2 regions of the Schinkia azotoformans genome follow, and region 2 is predicted to be linked to the other one. Evidence: a T-box and tRNA genes for the amino acid it is inferred to sense, from the RefSeq annotation. Region 2 holds a T-box; the other holds one or more tRNA genes.
The links. The T-box of region 2 lies ahead of tyrS (tyrosine--tRNA ligase). A T-box ahead of a tRNA ligase gene usually reads a tRNA of that ligase, here a tRNA-Tyr.
Positions count from the first base shown of each region.

Region 1: it encodes a tRNA-Tyr, which carries the amino acid that the T-box ahead of tyrS (tyrosine--tRNA ligase) is inferred to sense. The anticodon was not compared.

Region 1 covers NZ_JARSMD010000006.1:3,318-10,275, forward strand. The annotation lists gene abc-f (ribosomal protection-like ABC-F family protein) at 1-1,272, opposite strand, end outside; gene P9E47_RS03265 (hypothetical protein) at 1,544-1,816, opposite strand; gene P9E47_RS03270 (hypothetical protein) at 2,021-2,446, opposite strand; gene P9E47_RS03275 (hypothetical protein) at 2,511-2,642, opposite strand; gene P9E47_RS03280 (class I SAM-dependent methyltransferase) at 2,659-3,363, opposite strand; partial or broken gene P9E47_RS03285 (sigma-70 family RNA polymerase sigma factor) at 3,474-3,590, opposite strand; partial or broken gene P9E47_RS03290 (helix-turn-helix transcriptional regulator) at 4,111-4,304, opposite strand; gene P9E47_RS03295 (LysE/ArgO family amino acid transporter) at 4,564-5,172, shown strand; tRNA gene P9E47_RS03300 (tRNA-Arg) at 5,234-5,307, opposite strand; tRNA gene P9E47_RS03305 (tRNA-Ile) at 5,340-5,413, opposite strand; tRNA gene P9E47_RS03310 (tRNA-Gly) at 5,418-5,491, opposite strand; tRNA gene P9E47_RS03315 (tRNA-Tyr) at 5,511-5,595, opposite strand; tRNA gene P9E47_RS03320 (tRNA-Phe) at 5,603-5,675, opposite strand; tRNA gene P9E47_RS03325 (tRNA-Asp) at 5,729-5,804, opposite strand; tRNA gene P9E47_RS03330 (tRNA-Met) at 5,808-5,884, opposite strand; tRNA gene P9E47_RS03335 (tRNA-Ser) at 5,926-6,018, opposite strand; tRNA gene P9E47_RS03340 (tRNA-Met) at 6,052-6,125, opposite strand; tRNA gene P9E47_RS03345 (tRNA-Pro) at 6,148-6,224, opposite strand; tRNA gene P9E47_RS03350 (tRNA-Arg) at 6,248-6,324, opposite strand; tRNA gene P9E47_RS03355 (tRNA-Lys) at 6,354-6,429, opposite strand; tRNA gene P9E47_RS03360 (tRNA-Val) at 6,606-6,681, opposite strand; tRNA gene P9E47_RS03365 (tRNA-Glu) at 6,689-6,760, opposite strand; rRNA gene rrf (5S ribosomal RNA) at 6,815-6,931, opposite strand.
Region 2 covers NZ_JARSMD010000016.1:140,961-147,918, forward strand. The annotation lists gene tyrS (tyrosine--tRNA ligase) at 1-1,023, opposite strand, end outside; T-box leader at 1,063-1,319, opposite strand; gene P9E47_RS09265 (transglycosylase domain-containing protein) at 1,453-4,242, shown strand; gene narI (respiratory nitrate reductase subunit gamma) at 4,421-5,101, opposite strand; gene narJ (nitrate reductase molybdenum cofactor assembly chaperone) at 5,104-5,685, opposite strand; gene narH (nitrate reductase subunit beta) at 5,648-6,958, opposite strand, start outside.

The DNA of each region.
Region 1 (6,958 bases), on a different contig from region 2:
TAAAATATAAGCCATTAGCTTACACTTTACCCGCTCCCCCATACTCATAGCTGCAATCGGCTCTTTCCACTGTGATGCCGTAAAGCCGAGGTGCTTCATTAAATTTTGAACTTGCCCTCTTGCTTCAAATGTTTCTCGATAAAATAACTGTTCTGGCGTTTGGGCAAGCGGCAGGTCAAACACTTCCTGAGTTAGATAGCCGATCTCAGCTGAAGGCGATACCCAGACATTTCCTTGAGCCGTTTCCTCACCCATAATTATTTTTATTAAAGTCGTTTTGCCACTGCCATTCGGTCCTATTAACGCCAACTTTTCGCCATGCTGAATTGTAAAATTAACGTCTTTAAATAAAGTTCGCCCATCAAAAGCCTTCGATAAATTCTTAACCTCTAAAAAACGTTTCCCTACCTTGGTATTGGCCTTCATTGAAAAACGTACAGTGTATTCCGGTTCAACCCGCTCCACCTTTGCTTTTTCAAGTTCTTTCTCAAGACGCTTTTGTTTTGACTTTACTTGCGAATCCATACGTTTTGCTTTTACACGATAATATTCCTTAAAACCTTCTTTTTTCGTGGACTGGGCATGTGCTTTTTTTGACCAAGAAGTAAGCTCGTTGATTTGTCCCTCAATTTGTTCAACCATTTTTTGCTGTTTCTCATATTCCCGCGCTTGTGTTAATCTTTTCTGTTTGCGGGCATCCATATAACTTGAATAATTACCTTTGTGTTCAATTAACTTTCTACCTTCAATAGACCAAATCTTTGTTGCAACTTCATCTAAAAAATAGCGATCATGCGATACCAAAATAATCGTACCTTTAAATTGTTGCAATTGTTCCTTAAGCAATTCCTTGCTTGGTTCATCTAGGTGGTTTGTCGGTTCGTCCAAAAGCAATAAATCAGTAGCCCTCGCCAACCCTTTGGCAAGCCGCGCCTTCAATTTTTCGCCACCACTTAATTGTGAAAAATCACCTGTTGGTACATGCCATTTCTCAAGCAGTTTACTTTCGCAATATGTCAACTCCTCTACTGAAAAATTTTTCGTTTCCTGTTCCACCAAGACAATCTCTGGACTTTGAACGAGCCATCTAAATTGCCCTTTTGTTGGCACTAACGTCTTGTTTATTAATTGCAGCAAAGTTGACTTCCCAGCACCATTTTTTCCAATAATGCCGATCCTATCTCCTTCTTGAACACTTGCATTCACATCTTCAAAAACCGTGACATCATTGACTTCATATCCGATATTTTGTAATTTTAATAATTCACGCATATAATCGCCCCTCTTTATAGTAGGAAGGATTCGAACCCCACAAATCTCCGGAAATTAAAAAATCCTCCCAATTTTGTTGGAAGGATTAGTCGCATTTTTGTGTACTCAAATAAAGCTATTCACTAATAGCTCAAGTTATATATGAAAAATGGGCAGACTAATCCTATTTTGTATGATTTGAAATATTTTCATTTCAAACTTTTAAAAATAAGATTAGTTTAACATCGGCCACCCATCATCCCTTCTGTTGTTTATTACTATCATTATAACATTAAACGCTTGTTTTAGCTAAACGGATTCTTTTTAAAAGTTGAATGGCTGCAGCACCAATTAGCGCCATTACTATAAATGTAAAAACTAAATACATGGGACTTCCTACATATCCAAATGAAACCTCGTTTTGAAGAACCGTTACATTTTCATAGGCATTCTCTATATCCGGTACAAAGTTCCACGTTTGACTCAATCCATGAACTAGACTTCCCCCAATATAAATGACGTGAATAACGATTGAAAAAATTACAGCTTGGAAAAATAATCTCAAAGTTTCCACCTCTCTCGAAATTCCATTATCATCTTTATTATACAGTTGTTTATTTGGACAGTAACCAATTAACTTCCATTTTACTGAAATATTAATTAAACATTTATTTAAAATTGCCCCTCCTTTTGAACTTGGCTAGTTCACCAATTTATTCAGAACTAAAATTCCAAAATCAGTAAAAATAAATTATACTTATTGTAAAAGTCAAAACTTCTTTACATTAATCAACAACACGATAGCAGTCATTGTGTTAAAAATTTCTGCTAAAATAACTAAAACAAAGTTGAAAATTCCCGTTCTGAACTCTTTCTCACCTGCAGGGTATTGAGAAGTATTGAAATCATTGTTAGTTAAATATGTAATGAAGCCTAAAATCATTATTAGATATATTGAATTAAAAACTATTCCGAATAAATATCCTAATTTCTTTTGTTTTTCCTTAATATCGAATATTAATGAAATGATATGTACAAATAACATAAATAGAATACAAGGCCATGGAAATCCAATAAAAAGGAAATATACGAAGAAGAAAATTGGTGAAACCAATTCTAAACAAGCAACTACTATTTTTCTATTGTTTATTAATTTATCAATGACTCGATCGTAAGTTAGCTTTCTTAGCTCCATATTCCCCCCCTCAATATACACACCTCAAGAATAGAGAATTATCTTTAATTTAAAAGAGAGATTGTCAATTTACTGGAGAAACTAACCTTACATCTTTTTCAAGTACAGCCACCACTTCTGCTGAATCCGTAGCTATTCTTCTTTCATATTCGCCAACGTTAGTTAAACCCAATGGCGTTACTATGTATTTTAGCAAGCGTCATTTTACTCATTTATTTTTCAATAGTGAGAAAGTTAGTTGCTGATGGAAGAAATCGAAATTCTGTTTTGTTAATTTTAATATTTATGCCAATTTCACTTATGTCATCTATTAGTTTGTTTAAATGCGGGTAAATTCCATCTTTAAAATCAACCAATGGATATATCAATATTGATCCACCTTTTTGTGTAATCCTTATCATTTCATTAATAGCATCTAAATGAAATTTATAATCAAATTGTTCTCGATATAAAAATAGAAAGTGATTACAAAAAACTAACGCAAACGTATCATTATCAAAAGGTAAGAACGGCAAGGTTGCGGAAATATATTTTTCTTTATTATTATCTTCACGATAACTTTCTATAAATTGATTTAAAGAACGTTCTCGAATTTCATCGTGATGTTTTAGACTTTTATAATCGTTCCATATAAAAAGATTTTCATTTTGGGATAACTTTTGAGAGGCTATTTTAATTTCCTTTTTTCCTAGATCATACATTTCTTCACTTGTAAGGGTGTATAAAGGGTCAACTGCTATAGCCTCATATCCTTTTTGATTTAATTCGGCAGTAAATGAAGAGGCCCCAGATGCAATATCAAGAATCCTTCCATCACTTAACAAGCCTTCTTTTAACATAAACATTTCTTTATACTCTTGGTAAGAGCGACATGTCATCGCAACTCCCGATTGAGCATACAACTCAGTTTTACACATTTTCTCGTCTCTCCTTTTCTCAACTTGGCTCAACTAATCTCGGCTAACAGATTTATTATAGGAAAAATTTGTAAAACATTCAAGTTATTTTACTTTCTGATTCGTTAGTATACCAGATCCTTAGCTATCTCGGCATCTTTCACATAAGAAAACGCCAATCGTACCAACTCATTACCATATTCAATCATTATTTTTTCTAATATGGAGTCTTTTTCTTCTCTGTCCAATCTACTACCCTCCCTTTCAACCTACTTCAAGTTCTGCTATTAGACGATTATCAAATCATAATAGGTTCAATATTAAAAAAGTATTTATTTTAACACCAAATACTAATCCTTACTTAAAATATTCTGCTATTTCTTCATCCGTCAAACCTTGTCTTTTCAGCATATTCTTGCTTACCACTTTTAGGCATTGGGTCTGCCATCTTTGCATTTTCATCATAAGAAAATTACTTTCCCCTTATACTGTTCAAGGAAAAGTAGGACTTTCTCATGTTTTTTACAAGCGGATCTTCCTTAACATAGGTTTGAAGTAAATTGATAGATTCACCTTTTTTTAATTGGTTAGTTTCATCTCTTAAAATATCTTGAACCATTATTTTGGTTTTAACAAATTCAACGTCACTATATGTAAAGATTTTTACCCTTTTCCTTAGTTTGTGCAGTTATTACAATAGGTGATGCTTCCGCAAGATCCTCTAAATTTTGGAAATCTGTTGCAAATACTGAACTTATCTCATGATTATTAAATAAAACTGCTTGACCAATGTACAATAGGACGACCTAAAACATAAGATAAATTAAATACCCATTCTAAACTTGGATCATATTTATTATTTTCAATGGCATTGATTGTTTGCCTTGTCACATTACACAAATCTCCTAATTTTCCTTGTGAAAACCATTCTTTTCTCTGTATTCCTTGATTCTATTTTCCATGACTAAGCCACCTTTAGATTTTGTAAGGTGTCAAACATTCTTTACACTTCATTTATCTTACATGTGCTTACCACTTTTTGCGTATTATTTGTAAAGAATTATTGTGACAATAAGCCACCCTCTATTTTGAACAGGATTCACCTGAAGCTCCCTTTTATTTTTCAAAAAAGTAATGCTTCTCAATATATTTGAATCTACTCCTAGTGTTATAATTTAGTGACTTGACTGTTACATAGTAGAAAGGGTTGTAGATTATTAAATGATAAGCGCTATTATACACGGGTTTATACTGGCCTTTGGACTTATTCTTCCATTAGGCGTCCAGAATGTATTTGTTTTCAACCAAGGAGCAACTCAACCAAGATTTAGTAGAGCATTACCGGTTATAATTACAGCGTCCCTTTGCGATACGTTCCTTATATCCTTGGCTGTATTAGGTGTATCCGTTATTGTTTTCGGGATTCCATGGATAAAATTCACTCTTTTATTGGTTGGAGTATTATTTTTAGCATATATGGGCTTTGTCACTTGGAAAAGTAAATCAAATACAAGCTCATCAGAAGCGAATGCTCTTTCTCCCAAAAAGCAAATTGCCTTTGCTACATCGGTCTCATTGTTGAATCCTCATGCCATAATGGATACGATTGGGGTAATTGGAACAAGTTCATTATCCTATTCAGGAATGGACAAACTTGGATTTGCTTTAGCTTGTATTACTACTTCTTGGATATGGTTTATTGCACTAGCTTTGGTAGGAAGACAAGTTGGTAGATTAAACAACTCAGGAGGATTTATTACAGTTCTTAATAAGATATCAGCTCTCATAATGTGGGGAACAGCAATCTATCTTATTTTTACATTAATATAAAAAAGAACCCCGATTCAAAATTGAGTTTCGGGGTTCTTTACATATTCATGCGTATATATTACGCGCCTTAGAGGATTCGAACCTCTGACCGTACGCTTAGAAGGCGTATGCTCTATCCAGCTGAGCTAAAGGCGCATTATAGTAAAAATAATTTATAATGAAAACAATGGGCCTAAATGGACTCGAACCATCGACCTCACGCTTATCAGGCGTGCGCTCTAACCAGCTGAGCTATAGGCCCATATTGGAGCGGGTGATGGGAATCGAACCCACGACATCAGCTTGGAAGGCTGAAGTTTTACCATTAAACTACACCCGCAAAATTTAAGGAAAATAAGTGGTGGAGGGGGACGGATTCGAACCGCCGAACCCACAGGGAGCGGATTTACAGTCCGCCGCGTTTAGCCACTTCGCTACCCCTCCAAAAGGATGGCTCGAGACAGAATCGAACTGCCGACACGAGGATTTTCAGTCCTCTGCTCTACCGACTGAGCTATCGAGCCAAAAAAGAATAAAAAAATCTATAATAACAGCAGCAATGCTACTGGAATAAAGATGGCGGTCCCGACCGGGATCGAACCGGCGATCTCCTGCGTGACAGGCAGGCATGTTAACCGCTACACCACGGGACCATTTGGTTGCGGGGACAGGATTTGAACCTGCGACCTTCGGGTTATGAGCCCGACGAGCTACCAGACTGCTCCACCCCGCGATAGTAAAAATTATTTAATATTGTACTTTTTTCAAAGTGAATGGCGGAGGAAGAGGGATTCGAACCCCCGCGCGGTTTAACCCGCCTGTCGGTTTTCAAGACCGATCCCTTCAGCCGGACTTGGGTATTCCTCCGTAATAAATATTTACTTTTCATGGTGAACTATATAGCGGCGGAGGGGATCGAACCCCCGACCTTACGGGTATGAACCGTACGCTCTAGCCAGCTGAGCTACACCGCCATAAAAATTAAGATTTTTAGAATGGTCGGGAAGACAGGATTCGAACCTGCGACCCCTTGGTCCCAAACCAAGTGCTCTACCAAGCTGAGCTACTTCCCGATAGTGCATTTTCATAAAAATAATGGCGCGCCCGACAGGAGTCGAACCCATAACCTTCTGATCCGTAGTCAGACGCTCTATCCAATTGAGCTACGGGCGCAGTAATGTAATTTAAAGCGAATAATTAAATGGTGAGCCATGCAGGATTCGAACCTGCGACCCTCTGATTAAAAGTCAGATGCTCTACCGACTGAGCTAATGGCTCATATAATATTTTTACAATATTTATGATTTCAAAACTGAATTTAGATATGAATTAATATCTATGTCATTCCAACCTTAGAAAGATTATTCAAATGATCATCGGTTGGTATGCTGAAGACTATTTGAGGAAGCATATTGGGCACGCTCTAGCAAATGAGCTAAGCCGACATGATGTTATGGTGGAGGATGACGGGATCGAACCGCCGACCCCCTGCTTGTAAGGCAGGTGCTCTCCCAGCTGAGCTAATCCTCCGAATTAGTGACCCGTACGGGATTCGAACCCGTGTTACCGCCGTGAAAGGGCGGTGTCTTAACCGCTTGACCAACGGGCCAAAGTAAAACAACTACTATAATTGAGGCAAAATAAATACCCCAAAAGGGGTTCTGCTTGGCAACGTCCTACTCTCACAGGGGGACAGCCCCCAACTACCATCGGCGCTGAAGAGCTTAACTTCCGTGTTCGGAATGGGAACGGGTGTGACCTCTTCGCTATCGTCACCAAACATATATTGAATTGAAGGTTGTTCCTT
Region 2 (6,958 bases):
CTTGAATCCTTGCTTTATTTCTGCTGCTGATAGGTTTTGAATGTCCCCGCTAAATAATGCTTCAGAAATGCGAATCGCTTGCTGTAAAGCTTCTTCACCATGAACAAGCTTTGTAACTTCTTCTGCCAATCTCTTTTGTGCTGTCCGTTTTTCCGGTGCTTCTTCAACTTCAGCTGCTAATGCTTCGATTTCTTCCGGCGATAAGAATGTAAAATATTTCAGGAATTTCACAACGTCTTTATCATCTGTATTAATTAAGAATTGGTAGAATTCATATGGTGATGTTTTTTCAGCATCAAGCCAAATTGCACCGCCTTCGCTCTTGCCAAACTTTGTGCCATCAGCTTTTGTTACAAGTGGAATTGTGAATCCGTAAGCTTTAGCTTCTTCATCTGTAGATTTTCTAATTAATTCAAGACCTGCCGTAATATTGCCCCATTGGTCACTACCGCCGATCTGCAAACGGCAATTTTCGTTTTTATAAAGATTTAAGAAGTCATTGGATTGTAAAATCATATAACTGAATTCTGTGAATGAAATACCTGATTGGATGCGGGATTCAACGGAATCCTTAGCAAGCATGTAGTTGACGCCAAAGTTTTTGCCTACATCTCTCAGGAACGTAATGACATCTAAATTTCCTGTCCAATCATAATTGTTTACAACTTTTGCTTTATTTTCACCTTCAAAGTCAAGGAATTGTGAAAGCTGTCGTTTGATGCTGTTGCTCCATTCCACCACTATTTCTGTTTCATTTAATGTTCTTTCTGCTTTTTTTCCACTTGGGTCACCGATTAAGCCGGTAGCTCCCCCAACAAGTGCAATTGGGTTATTTCCTGCTAATTGAAAACGGCGTAATGTTAATACTGTTAATAGATGGCCAATATGCAGGCTGTCTGCTGTTGGGTCGAAGCCACAATATAATGTAATGGGCCCTTTTTCAAGTTCTTTTTGCAATCCTTCTAAATCTGTTACTTGGTTGATTAAACCACGAAACTCTAAATCCTTTAATAAATCCACAATTCTTCCTCCTTAAAATAAAAAAATAAAAAACGCCCCTCAAATAGGGACGAATTGCTTCGCGGTACCACCCTATTTGAAGAACGTTACATGTCTCTTCCACTTCATTGGATAACGGCCCATACCGTTTGCTTATACTAAGAACAAGCGAAAACCTATCCAAAATAGGCTAGATGCTTTTCGTTTCCAAGCAAATGCTCAAGGATGTAATTCATGATATCTTTGTACTGACTTGCACCAGCCGTCAGTTCTCTAAAAACAGGGAGATATTCACTACTTATTCCTATCAATGCAAAATTAATTAAATGTAATACAATAAAAGCTAACATATTTAAAGCTAATAAGTCAAATAAAATTTGCCATTATCGAACTATTATATCAATGAATGTCGCTTTATGCTATAATATTGCTGATTTAGGGGGAGATATTAGGATGAATTTAAATAAAGACAAGCTTTTTAAATTTACTAGGATTTTCACAAAAGTCTCGTGGAATTTAGCGATTATATTCATAGCTTCCTGTTTAATTGGACTCTCCTTTGCCGGGGGCGTCGGGGCCGGCTATTTTGCCTCACTTGTTAAAGATGAACCAATCAGAAGCTATGATAGTATGAAAAAAGATATCTATAATTACGAGGAAACCTCTGAGCTTTATTTTAGCGATAATCAGTATCTTGGCAAATTGCGTTCTGACCTTGATCGCGAAGAAACAAAAATATCCAATGTTTCTCAACATGTTATTGATGCGGTTATTGCCACTGAGGATGAGAATTTTTTTGAGCATCCCGGTATTGTTCCAAAATCAATTTTACGGGCCATCTTCCAAGAATTCACTAACTCTTCTGTTAAAACCGGTGGTAGTACACTTACCCAGCAGTTAATCAAAAACCAAATTTTGACAAACGAAGTATCTTTCGAACGTAAAGCGAAGGAGATTATGATAGCCCTAAGACTGGAGCAATTTTTTGAAAAAGAAGAAATACTGGAAGCCTATTTAAATGTAGTACCATTTGGCAGAAATTCTTCAGGTCGAAATATCGCTGGTATCCAGACAGCGGCACAGGGCATTTTTGGTGTAGATGCAAAAGACTTAAATTTACCTCAAGCAGCATACATAGCAGGATTGCCACAAAGCCCTTTTGGCTATACGCCTTTTACAAGAACTGGAGAGATTAAAGAAGACATCACACCAAGCTTAAATAGGATGAAAACCGTGTTGAGCCGGATGCTAACAGAAGGCTATATTACCGAGAAAGAATATAAAGAAGCATTAACCTATGATATAAAAAGCAACTTCATACCACCAAAACAAAATATCGTAGAAAAGTATCCATATCTCACGTTTGAAATTGAAGACCGTGCAAAGAAAATTTTGTTAGAAATATTAGCCGAGAAAGATGGTTATTCATCAGAAGATCTTAAAAAAGATAATAATTTATATAACGAATATTATAGTAAAGCAGACAAAAATCTACGTCAAAATGGATATCGAATCTATTCAACCATTGATAAAGAAATTTACGATAAAATGCAGGTAATAAAAGACAGTTATCAATATTATGGAAATGATAAACAGGAAAAGGTGAAGGACCCGGATACCGGTGAAATCATTAAAGTAATGGAGCCGGTCGAGGTTGGAGCAATCTTGATCGACAATGATACTGGTGCCATTATCAGCTTTGTCGGAGGACGTGACCATAATCGCAAACAATTAAACCACGCAACTAAAGGAATACGTTCAAACGGGTCAACAATGAAACCAATATTAGTCTATGGCCCAGCCATTGATATGGGGCTTTTTCATCCGGGTTCAGTTATACCTGATGTCCCGTTAAAGATTCAAACCGTACAGGGACCGTGGGAACCAAAAAACTATGGAGAAGGATATCATGGATTGACAACTGCGAGAGTTGCACTAGCCAAATCTTATAATATCCCTACTGCTAAAATATATGCATCCATTATTAACAAAGACCCTACCAGCTATTTAGAGAAAATGGGGTTTAGCACATTAACGAATGGAGACAGATCCCACCTGTCCATGGCTCTTGGCGCGATGGATAAGGGAGTAACGATCGAAGAAAACGTAAATGCTTATTCAACCTTTGCAAATGGCGGAAAATTTGTTGATGCTTATATGATTGAAAAAATTGAAACAAAAGATGGCGAGGTCATTTATCAGCACACGCCTAATCCCGTGGATGTTTTTTCACCACAAGCGGCTTATTTAACAATTGATATGATGAGAGATGTATTAACAAAAGGTACAGCTGCCGGTGTGCCTAGTAAGTTAAAGTTTAAGGCAGACTGGGCCGGAAAAACAGGCACTTCTCAGGACTATAAGGATTCATGGTTTGTAGCCACAAATCCAAAAGTAACATTCGGCTTATGGATGGGCTATGATACACCAAAATCTCTCGAAAAAAGCTATAAAGGATATTCCTATTCTCAACGCAATCAAAAGTTGTGGGCTGAATTAATGAATGGTGTCTATGATGTGAAACCTGAAATTGTAGCAACTTCCGAGAAATTCAATATGCCTAGTGGGATTGTTCGAAAATCTTATTGTACGGTCAGTGGAAAACTACCATCAAATCTATGTGAGAAAGCGGGTCTAGTTGCCAGCGACCTATTTATTTCCAAATATGCACCGACTGAAGTAGACAATAGTTTAATCGAAGGCTCTTATATGGTCATAGGCGACAAGTATTATAAGGCACCGGAAGGCTTTCCAGAGGAGTTTTCGACAAAAGGCGTTATGTTAAATCCGGAATTCTTAAAAAGTAAGGACTTAGCTGAGGTACAAGATATCAGTTATCTTATATCTAATAGTTCAATATGGAAAAATATTATTGTTCCTGAAAAAGAGGCAGTTACTGATGATGGAAAGGTCCCTAGTTCGGTTAAAAATATCCATCTAAATGGAAAGGTACTAACTTGGGAAAATGTTCAGGATTCTGATATAGTCGGCTACCGTATATATAAAGCAAATAGCCCAACAGATCCATTTAGTAAGATTGCAAGTATTCCAAAAACATCCGAACTATCTTTCCAAGTATCAAACGCAAATGCAATTTTTTATGTAACAGCAATTGATGTAGCTGGAAATGAATCAACTCCATCAAAGGAAGTATCTTCAGGTAATCAAAATGATAGTGATTCAAGTGATAATGAAAATCCTAGTGATGGTAAAATTCCTGACCCAATGGATCATATTAATTAGTTAATAAAAACATAGCCAGCGTCTCAAGGCGCTGGCTTTCATATATTCAAGCTGATCTTGTTTGTAATAATCTAAAATGCTTTATTTAAAATTGGTATATTGGATTATCCTTATGCACCACTATATAATGACTATTCACCATTTGATCTCCTTTATATATTGGTCAATCCAGCCTCATTCACTTTATATGTTCTCTTTTTCTGTAAAGAATATAGCTTCTGTTAAAATAAGTTAATGGCACACTCCAGACATGGACAAGGCGAGTGAATGGCCAAATTCCTAATAAGGCAAAAGAAAGTAACACATGAAGTTGAAATCCAAGCGGTACACCAGCCATTAAGGCCGAATCAGGATTGAAGCTAATTAATCCACGGAACCACGGACTAATCGTTTCTCGATAATCAAACGCGTGATTGAGCTGATTTCCAATGATTGTGTTATAAACTCCAACTCCGACAATCAGTAGAATCAAAACGACAGTTAAAAAATCGCCAAAATCACTTGTATTTCTGACTCTCTCGTTCGTAAAGCGACGATTAAGCAGGAGCAAGATGCCCACAAAGGTTAAAATACCAACCATCCCTCCACCGTAGACAGCACCAGCATGATAGAGTGTTTCACTTACTCCGAAATGCGCCATCACATCCTTCGGAATTAAAAGACCGACGAGATGTCCTGCAAAAACCATGAGGATGCCAATATGAAACATCATGCTGCCCCATCTTAATAGCCTTTTCTCTAGAAATTCACTCGATTTTGCCGTCCATGCTAGTTGTCCGGTATTGTATCTATAGAAGTGTCCCACGACAAAAATAGTAATCATTAAATAAGGGAATATCACCCATAGAAATTGTTGCATTTCTATTCCCTTCCCCCCTTCAAATTAATATCTTCCATTGCCTCTTTTCCACATAGAGCAGCAAGTATTAAATACTCATATGGACTATTTTGTTGTTTTAATTCATTGCTTAACTTTTCGATTGGTTCCTCCAAGCTTTTTAATAAATTAACTGCGATTTGCAAGGGTGCGACTGATGCAAACTCCAGGACAACCGGCAAATAGTCGGAAAGCTCTGCATCTGTCATTTCATACCCATATTGTTTGTACAACGCTTTTAATTCAACTAATATTTGTCCTCTCTCACGCTGTTCTCCGGCCTTTAAGTAGCTCAATGAAAGGGAGCATTCGGGATTAAAATCAAATAGATTGACATAATGTTGTTCTAAATCATCTAAAGAATAATCCCCGATTCTTTCAAGAAAATTCTCTAGAAAAGCTTGTAAATCTTTATTTAAAAATTCTACTAATTCCTCAACCAACTCTCCCCATTGCAACCATCTTTTATCTGGATATTGGAGAAGATAGGAAATCATTCGAAATGATTTCCTGACCTCTTCTTCCATATTAATATTTAAGGATGTGGAATGAATCGTTTGTTCCATCATATCCACCTCCATTTACTTTGCATGTGCTGCAATCATAGCTATAGCCCGTTGTACCCTGATGCTCGTAAAGGTCTGAAAATTGCTCCTTATGGGCAGTAGGAATCACAAAGCGGTCTTCATACTTGGCAATTGATAACAAGCGATACATTTCCTCGACCACTTCTGGTGTCATGCCGATTTTTTTTAGAAGATCTAGGTTTACCTCTTTACCCAATGTCTTTTCTCTCATATGTTTACGCATAACAACCATTTTCTGCAATACATTTTTAATCACATCTACATCTCCTGCGCTAAGCAGATTGGCCAAGTATTCCAATGGAATTCTCATTTTGCTCACTATAGGGAACATCTCTTCAAGTGTTCCATTCGTATCTTTTCCTTCAAAAATTGCCGTAAATGGGCTAAGTGGCGACACATACCAGACCATTGGCAATGTACGATATTCCGGATGTAGCGGCAAAGCGATTTTATATTTTACAGCCATTTTGTAAATTGGCGATTTTCGCGCAGCCTCCAACCAATCCTCTGTAATCCCATCCCTTTTTGCTTGTTCAATCACTTCTAGATCATTCGGATCGAGAAATATACCTAATTGCGCTTCGTAAAGATCTCTTTCATTCGGCGTTGAAGCCACTTCCTTCACTTTGTCGGCATCATATAAAAGAATCCCGATATAGCGCAGGCGACCTGTACAGGTTTCTGAACAAACGGTTGGCATCCCTGCTTCAATTCGTGGGAAACAGAACGTACATTTCTCCGCTTTTTGTGTTTCCCAGTTAAAATAGACCTTTTTATACGGACAGCTAGTCATACAATGTCTCCAACCACGGCACTGCTCCTGGTCTACAAGAACGATTCCATCCTCATCGCGCTTGTAGATGGCGCCTGATGGACAGGAGGCCACACAGCCCGGATTTAAACAATGCTCACAAATACGCGGCAAATACATCATAAAGGCCTGTTCATATTCAAGCTTCACTGATTCTTGTAGCTGCCTCATGTTTGGATCGTTCAACCCTGTCATATGGGAACCAGCTAAATCATCCTCCCAGTTTGGTCCCCACTTCAGATCCATCGTTTGCCCAGTTAACACCGACTTAGGACGAGCAACAGGCTGATGCTTTCCCTGTGGACTGTTTGTCAGTTTTTCATAGTCATACGTCCATGGCTCATAATATTCATCAATCGTTGGAAGGTCAGGATTATGGAATATTTTACCCAATGCTAATTTATTCAGTTTACTGCCGGACTTTAATTCAAGCTGGCCGTT